Linked DNA regions of Sinorhizobium fredii. The protein of the gene in region 1 binds, or shares a complex with, the protein of each later gene. Links are inferred from orthologs where the notes say so. Each region holds a gene or a part of one and is shown in the gene's direction. Other genes may lie near its edges.

Evidence for each region.
Region 2: the proteins of ccmE (region 1) and ccmB are in contact, whole or in part, in a solved structure (PDB 8CE8), measured with the Escherichia coli proteins. The link is inferred for Sinorhizobium fredii from one-to-one orthologs.

What each region holds. Positions count from the first base shown.
Region 1 is NZ_CP024307.1:1,094,243-1,097,549, forward strand. The notes cover bases 74-3,068. They hold ccmE (cytochrome c maturation protein CcmE), read left to right. Parts: upstream 74-1,342; coding sequence 1,343-1,795; downstream 1,796-3,068. Other genes in these bases: NXT3_RS05290 (RT0821/Lpp0805 family surface protein), read left to right, coding at 74-74; ccmI (c-type cytochrome biogenesis protein CcmI), read left to right, coding at 207-1,346; NXT3_RS05305 (heme lyase CcmF/NrfE family subunit), read left to right, coding at 1,792-3,068. Also shown: more of NXT3_RS05290, read left to right, coding at 1-73; more of NXT3_RS05305, read left to right, coding at 3,069-3,307. UniProt on the Escherichia coli protein: Heme chaperone required for the biogenesis of c-type cytochromes. Transiently binds heme delivered by CcmC and transfers the heme to apo-cytochromes in a process facilitated by CcmF and CcmH.
Region 2 is NZ_CP024307.1:3,828,894-3,832,173, forward strand. Bases 63-3,030 are described here. They hold ccmB (heme exporter protein CcmB), read left to right. Parts: upstream 63-1,200; coding sequence 1,201-1,860; downstream 1,861-3,030. Other genes in these bases: acnA (aconitate hydratase AcnA), read right to left, coding at 63-311; ccmA (heme ABC exporter ATP-binding protein CcmA), read left to right, coding at 581-1,204; NXT3_RS18825 (heme ABC transporter permease), read left to right, coding at 1,921-2,691; ccmD (heme exporter protein CcmD), read left to right, coding at 2,688-2,864; NXT3_RS18835 (DsbE family thiol:disulfide interchange protein), read left to right, coding at 2,861-3,030. Also shown: more of acnA, read right to left, coding at 1-62; more of NXT3_RS18835, read left to right, coding at 3,031-3,280. UniProt on the Escherichia coli protein: Required for the export of heme to the periplasm for the biogenesis of c-type cytochromes.

The sequences.
Region 1 (3,307 bases):
TGAAGGGTCAGTCCTCGACGGCCCGTGGTGCTGCATGCCGCAACAGCAATGGCACCTGGTCGCCGCTGACCTGAGCCGGACGCGGCGCGTTGCCCGTAGGCGGACTGCCTTGCAGGACCGGCACGGCTTGCGGCGAAACGCCTCAAATCTCCGTCATTCTCGGTTTTCGAGTTGGAAAGCCGGGAGCCTCATAGTATTTCGCATCCATGTTGTTCTGGATCCTCGTCGCCATCTTGACGGCGGCTGTAGCTGTCGCACTTGTCCTCCCGCTGATGCGGGCGGCGCCGCCCCTCCCGTCTCCTCACAGCCATGACATCGAGGTCTACCGCGACCAACTCGAGGAACTGACGCGGGACCGTGAGGCCGGGCTGATCAGCGACGAAGACGCGGAACTCGCCAGGGCCGAAATCGGCCGCCGCCTGATCGCCGCCCACGCCGCCGACACCTCCACTGCGGCGTCCAGGCGGCTTGGCTCGAAACGCCTGGCGCAGGTGTTCATCCTCCTCTGTCTGCCGACCGTCGGGCTCTGTCTTTACTTAACGACGGGCAATCCCGGCGTGCCGGCGCAGCCGCTTGCGGCGCGGCTCGCCAATCCCGGTGAAGACGTCAACATCCTGATCGCCAAGGCGGAAAATCACCTGGCCCTCAACCCGGACGACGGGGCAGGGTGGGACCTGCTTGCGCCGATCTACATGCGCAACGGCCGCGTCGACGACGCGGTTGCCGCCTATGACCGCGCCCTCCGCCTGCTCGGGCCGACGGCAGCCAGGTTTGGCGGCTATGCAGAGGCCCTCATCGTGCAGTCCGGCGGCCTTGTGACGGCAGCGGCGCAGGATGCCCTGAAGAAGGCGCTGGCTCTCGATGCCAATGATCCGCGCTCGGAATTCTATCTCGCCCTCGGCCTCAAGCAGGAGGGAAGGCGCGGCGACGCGCTCGCGGCCTTCCGCAAGCTTGCCGACACGTCGCCCGCGGGGGCGCCGTGGTTGCCGCTCGTCAACCAGCATATCGCCGAGCTCTCCGCCGACACGCCCGTTGCCGGCGGTGCAGCGCCGGGAAACCCGACCTCCGAGGATATCGCCGCCGCCGAGGGAATGAGCGCCGGCGATCGTCAGGAGATGATCCGCGGCATGGTCGACGGTCTCGCCGGCCGGCTGAAGGAAGACCCGGACAACTTCGAGGGCTGGATGCGGCTGATCCGGGCCTATGTTGTCCTCGATCAAAGAGATAAGGCCGAGAATGCTCTACGCGACGGCTTGCAGGCCTTTCCGGCCAGCGGCGATGAGGGCCAGCAATTGCTGGCTCTCGGGCGCGAACTCGGCATCGATGGCGGCGGAGCGAAAGAATGACGCGTAAGCAGAAACGCCTGGCGATCATCGGCGGCGGGGTCGGCTTCCTGACGGCCGCCGTCCTTCTGGTCATGTTCGCCTTCAGCCAGGCCGTGGCTTATTTCTATGTCCCCGGCGACCTTGCCAAGGCGGATCTCGCGCCGGGCACGCGCATCCGCCTCGGCGGGCTGGTGGAAGCGGGCTCGGTCAAGCGCGGCGACGGCAAGACCGTCACCTTCAGCGTCACCGACACGCTCGCGACGGTGCCGGTGACCTACACAGGCATACTTCCGGACCTCTTTCGCGAGGGCCAGGGTGTCGTGGCGGAGGGGAGCTTCGCCGCTGGAAGTTCAGTTTTCGTTGCCGATACGGTGCTTGCCAAGCATGACGAGACCTACATGCCGAAGGACGTGGCCGACCGCCTGAAGGCTCAGGGCGTCACGCTCGGCGGGAAGGAAAACATTCAATGATCATCGAGCTCGGACATTATGCGCTGGTGCTGGCGCTCGCGACCGCGCTCATCCAGTCGGTGCTGCCGCTCCTCGGCGTGCGGCGCGGCGATCGGGCCCTGGTCGACCTCGCGGGCAGTGCCGCCATCGTCTCCTTCCTGCTCGTCGCCTTCTCCTTTGCGGTGCTGACCTTAGCCTATGTGACCTCCGACTTCTCCGTCAGGAACGTCTGGGAAAACTCGCATTCGATGAAGCCCCTGATCTACAAGATCTCCGGCGTCTGGGGCAATCACGAGGGCTCCATGCTCCTCTGGCTGCTGATCCTCGTCTTCTTTTCCGCCCTGGTGGCAAGCTTCGGCCGCAACCTGCCCGAAAGTCTGAAGGCGAATGTGTTGGCGGTCCAGGCCTGGATCGCCGCCGCCTTCACGCTCTTCATCCTGCTGACGTCCAATCCCTTCGCCCGCCTCGTCCCGGCTCCGGGGGAAGGCCGGGACTTGAATCCGGTGCTGCAGGACATCGGCCTCGCCATTCATCCGCCCTTGCTCTATCTCGGCTATGTCGGCTTTTCCGTCTGCTTTTCCTTCGCGATCGCAGCGCTGATCGAGGGGCGGATCGATGCCGCCTGGGCGCGCTGGGTCAGGCCTTGGGCGCTGACCGCCTGGACGTTCCTGACCGCGGGCATCGCCATGGGCTCCTACTGGGCCTATTACGAACTCGGCTGGGGCGGCTGGTGGTTCTGGGATCCGGTCGAGAACGCTTCCTTCATGCCTTGGCTGGCCGGAACGGCGCTCCTGCACTCGGCGCTGGTCATGGAAAAGCGTGAGGCGCTGAAGATCTGGACCGTGCTCCTAGCGATCCTCACCTTCTCGCTGTCGCTGCTCGGCACGTTCCTGGTGCGCTCGGGCGTGCTGACCTCGGTTCACGCCTTCGCTACCGATCCGACGCGCGGCGTCTTCATCCTGGTGATCCTCATCGTCTTCATCGGCGGCGCCCTGTCGCTCTTCGCCTTCCGGGCCTCCCACCTCAAGTCCGGCGGACTGTTTGCGCCGATCTCGCGCGAAGGCGCGCTCGTCCTCAACAATCTGATCTTGACGACGGCGACGGCAACGGTTCTCACCGGCACGCTCTATCCGCTGGTGCTCGAGGCGCTCACCGGCGACAAGATTTCGGTCGGCGCGCCGTTCTTCAACATGACCTTCGGCCTGTTGATGCTCCCCTTGCTGTTTGCGGTTCCCTTCGGGCCGCTGCTTGCCTGGAAACGCGGCGACCTCTTGGCCGCCGCCCAGCGGCTCTTCGCCGCCGTCGGCGCCGGCCTGCTCTTCGCCGCCGCGGTCTACTATGCCAGGAATGGCGGTCCCGTTCTCGCCGTCCTCGGCATCGGGCTTGGGGTCTACCTGATTATCGGTTCGATCACCGATGTCGCGCTTCGCTCGGGCCTGGGCATGGTGGCGGGCCGCGTGGCCTTGCGGCGGTTCCTTGGCCTGCCGCGCTCGGCCTATGGCACGGCGCTTGCCCATATCGGCCTCGGCGTCA
Region 2 (3,280 bases), 2.7 Mb from region 1 along the record:
GCGAGGTCGACGACGGCCGGGACGCCGGTGAAGTCCTGCATCAGCACGCGCGCCGGACGGTAGGCGATTTCGTTTTCCGCAGTGCCCTTGTCGCTGAGCCATGCGGCGACGTTTTCAATGTCCTTCTTGGTGACCGAGCGGTCGTCCTCGTTGCGCAGCAGGTTTTCCAGCAGCACCTTCATCGAATAGGGAAGCTTGGAGACACCGGCGAGGCCGTTCGCTTCCGCTTTCGGCAGGCTGTAATAGACATAATCCACGCCGTTGACCGTGAGCGTGGAGCGACAATTAAAGCTGTCTAGGGATTTGGACACTGGAAATACCCCGTTCCGTCTGATCGCCAAAAGCTGACGTACGAACGCCCGAGCGCCTGTGAAGCGCGAAATGGGATGCGGGTGCGGCCATTTCCGCTGTCCGTACGTGGAATGTCATTCCATGTTCGGCGCTTGGATGAAATTCACGCCGACCGCTGGCGTGTTGGCCGCCTTATAGATAATTTCTCCAATTCGTGCCAGACCAACCAAGGTCCAATCGGAACTTTTTTTGCTCTGCAAAAAAGAGCGTCAAGGAAAGCTTAAGATCGATGCGCCTGCTGGTTGAGGGTTTGAGTGCGAGGCGAGGCGAAGACTTGATTTTCAACTATATTTCCTTTTCGCTTGCAGCCGCGGAGGCGCTCGTGGTGACGGGGCCGAACGGCTCTGGAAAGTCGACCCTGCTGCGCGTTCTTGCGGGTCTTCTTCGTGCCGAAACGGGGAGAATATCGCTCAAGGACGGACCTGCCGGTTTCGAGCATCCGCACGAGCTCAGCCACTATCTCGGCCACCGCAATGCGATGAAGCGGGAATTGACGGTCGAGGAAAATCTTTCCTTCTGGCAGCGTTTTCTCGGCAATTCGCCGGGCGGCTCCGGCCTCGATCTTGCCGCGGCGGCAGCCGCCGTCGGCCTCGCCGACATTACCCATCTGCCCTTCGGCTATCTTTCCGCCGGGCAGCAGCGGCGGATGGCGATGGCGAAGCTGCTCGTCGCCTATCGACCGATCTGGATTCTCGACGAACCGACCGCCGCACTCGATGCCGGCGCAGACAGGCTCTTTGCCGGGCTGGTCACGAGCCATCTCGAGCGTGGCGGCATCGTCATCGCCGCCACCCACCAGGCGCTGGGGATCGGGCAGTCGAAGACCTTGCAGATGACGGGGTTTTCGCATTGATGTCTCTTTTCTTCCGGGACCTGAAGCTTTCGGTGCGCGCCGGCGGCGGCGCGATGATCGGCGTGCTCTTCTTCATGACCGTCGTGTCGGTGATCCCCTTCGGCGTCGGGCCGGATCTCAATCTGCTTTCCCGCATCGGCCCGGCGATCCTCTGGATTGGCGCGCTGCTCGCCTCGCTTCTCGGCCTGGACCGGCTTTTCCAGGCGGAGCGCGAAGACGGCTCGCTCGATCTCATGCTGATGCACGAGACGCCGCTCATCCTCACGGTTTTCGTCAAATGCGCCGCCCATTGGGCCGCCACCGGACTCCCGCTGGTCGTCGCCTCGCCCTTTCTCGCCCTGTTCATGAACATGGACGAGTTCGCCATCGGCGCGACAATGCTTACTCTCCTTGCAGGGACGCCGGCGATCACCTTCATCGGGGCGGTCGGCGCGGCCGTCGCTGTCGCCCTGCCGCGCGGCGGGCTGCTCGTCTCGATCCTCGTGCTGCCGCTCGCCATTCCCGTGCTGATCTTCGGGGTGAGCGCCGTCTATGCCGCGGTCGAAGATCCCGCCCCCTTCCTGCCGCCTTTCATGATATTGATGGCGATAACCCTGTTCTTCGCGGTCATCGGACCGGTTGCGGCGGCCGCGGCGCTGCGGCATTCGGCCGACTGACGCAATCGTGATTGACCAGGGTCAATTGCGGAGAAGGTGCTTCCGCGTTAAACAGCCGTCATGAGCGATAACAGCCTGGCCATCCGCAAATTCAGCGATCTCGCCAACCCGACCCGGTTCCTGGCGCTCGCCGATCGCGTACTGCCATGGTTTGCCGCACTTACGGTGCTCGCCTTCGCCGCCGGGCTCTGGCTCTCCTTCACCACCGAGGGCGATTACCAGCAGGGCGAGACGGTGCGCATCATGTATGTGCACGTGCCTTCCGCCTGGCTGTCGATGATGTGCTACACGCTGATGGCGATATCCGCACTCGGCACGCTCGTCTGGCGCCATCCGCTGGCGGATGTCTCGGCCAAGGCGGCCGCACCGATCGGCGCCTGCTTCACCTTCCTGGCGCTCGTCACCGGCTCGCTCTGGGGCAAGCCGATGTGGGGCACCTGGTGGGTTTGGGATGCACGGCTGACCTCGGTCTTCCTGCTCTTCCTTATGTATCTCGGACTGATGGCGCTGAACCGGGCCATGGACGATCCGGCCCGTTCGGCCCGCGTCTCGGCCGTGCTGGTGCTCGTCGGTTTCGTCAATATCCCGATCATAAAATTCTCCGTCGAATGGTGGAACACGCTGCATCAGCCGGCAAGCGTCATGCGCCTCGACGGCCCCACCATCGATCCGGAATTCCTGTGGCCGCTCATAATCATGGCGGTCGGCTTCACGCTCCTGTTCTTCACGCTGCACATCGCCGCAATGCGCAACGAGATCTGGCGCCGCCGGGTGACGTCGCTCCGGCGCCAGGCGGCCCGCAATGCCGGCCGGGAGAACTTGGTGCCATGATGAGCCATGCAGCCTATGTCTTTGCCAGCTATGCCGCCGCCTTCGCGGTCGTTGCGGGCCTCGTCGTCTGGGTTGTCGGCGACGGCCGTGCCCGGCAACGAGAATTGAGGGCACTCGAGGCCGCCGGCATCCGCCGCCGTTCGGCGGAAGCTCCAGCCGGAGAAGCTCGATGACGAGCACGCAGGCGCCGCAGCCGGACGAGCGCAGGCCCGGCCCCTTGCGCTATTTGCTGGCGGCGCTTCCGCTTCTGATCTTCGCGGCGCTGGCGCTGATCTTCTGGAGCCAGTTGAATTCCGGCCGCGACATCAGCGAAATTCCCTCGGCGCTCATCGGCACCAAGGCGCCGAAGCTCGATCTGCCGCCGCTCCAAGGCGCCGTGACGCCCTCAGGCCAGCCGATGCCGGCGCTCACCGATACGGCCGTCAAGGGCAGACTGACGCTCGTCAACGTCTGGGCCTCTTGGTGCGTGCCCTGCCGCCAGGAACATCCGGTCATCCTCGAACTTTCGAAGGACCCCCGGTTGACCGTCGTCGGCATCAACTACAAGGACCGCAACGACAACGCGCTGCGGTTCCTCGGCGAACTCGGC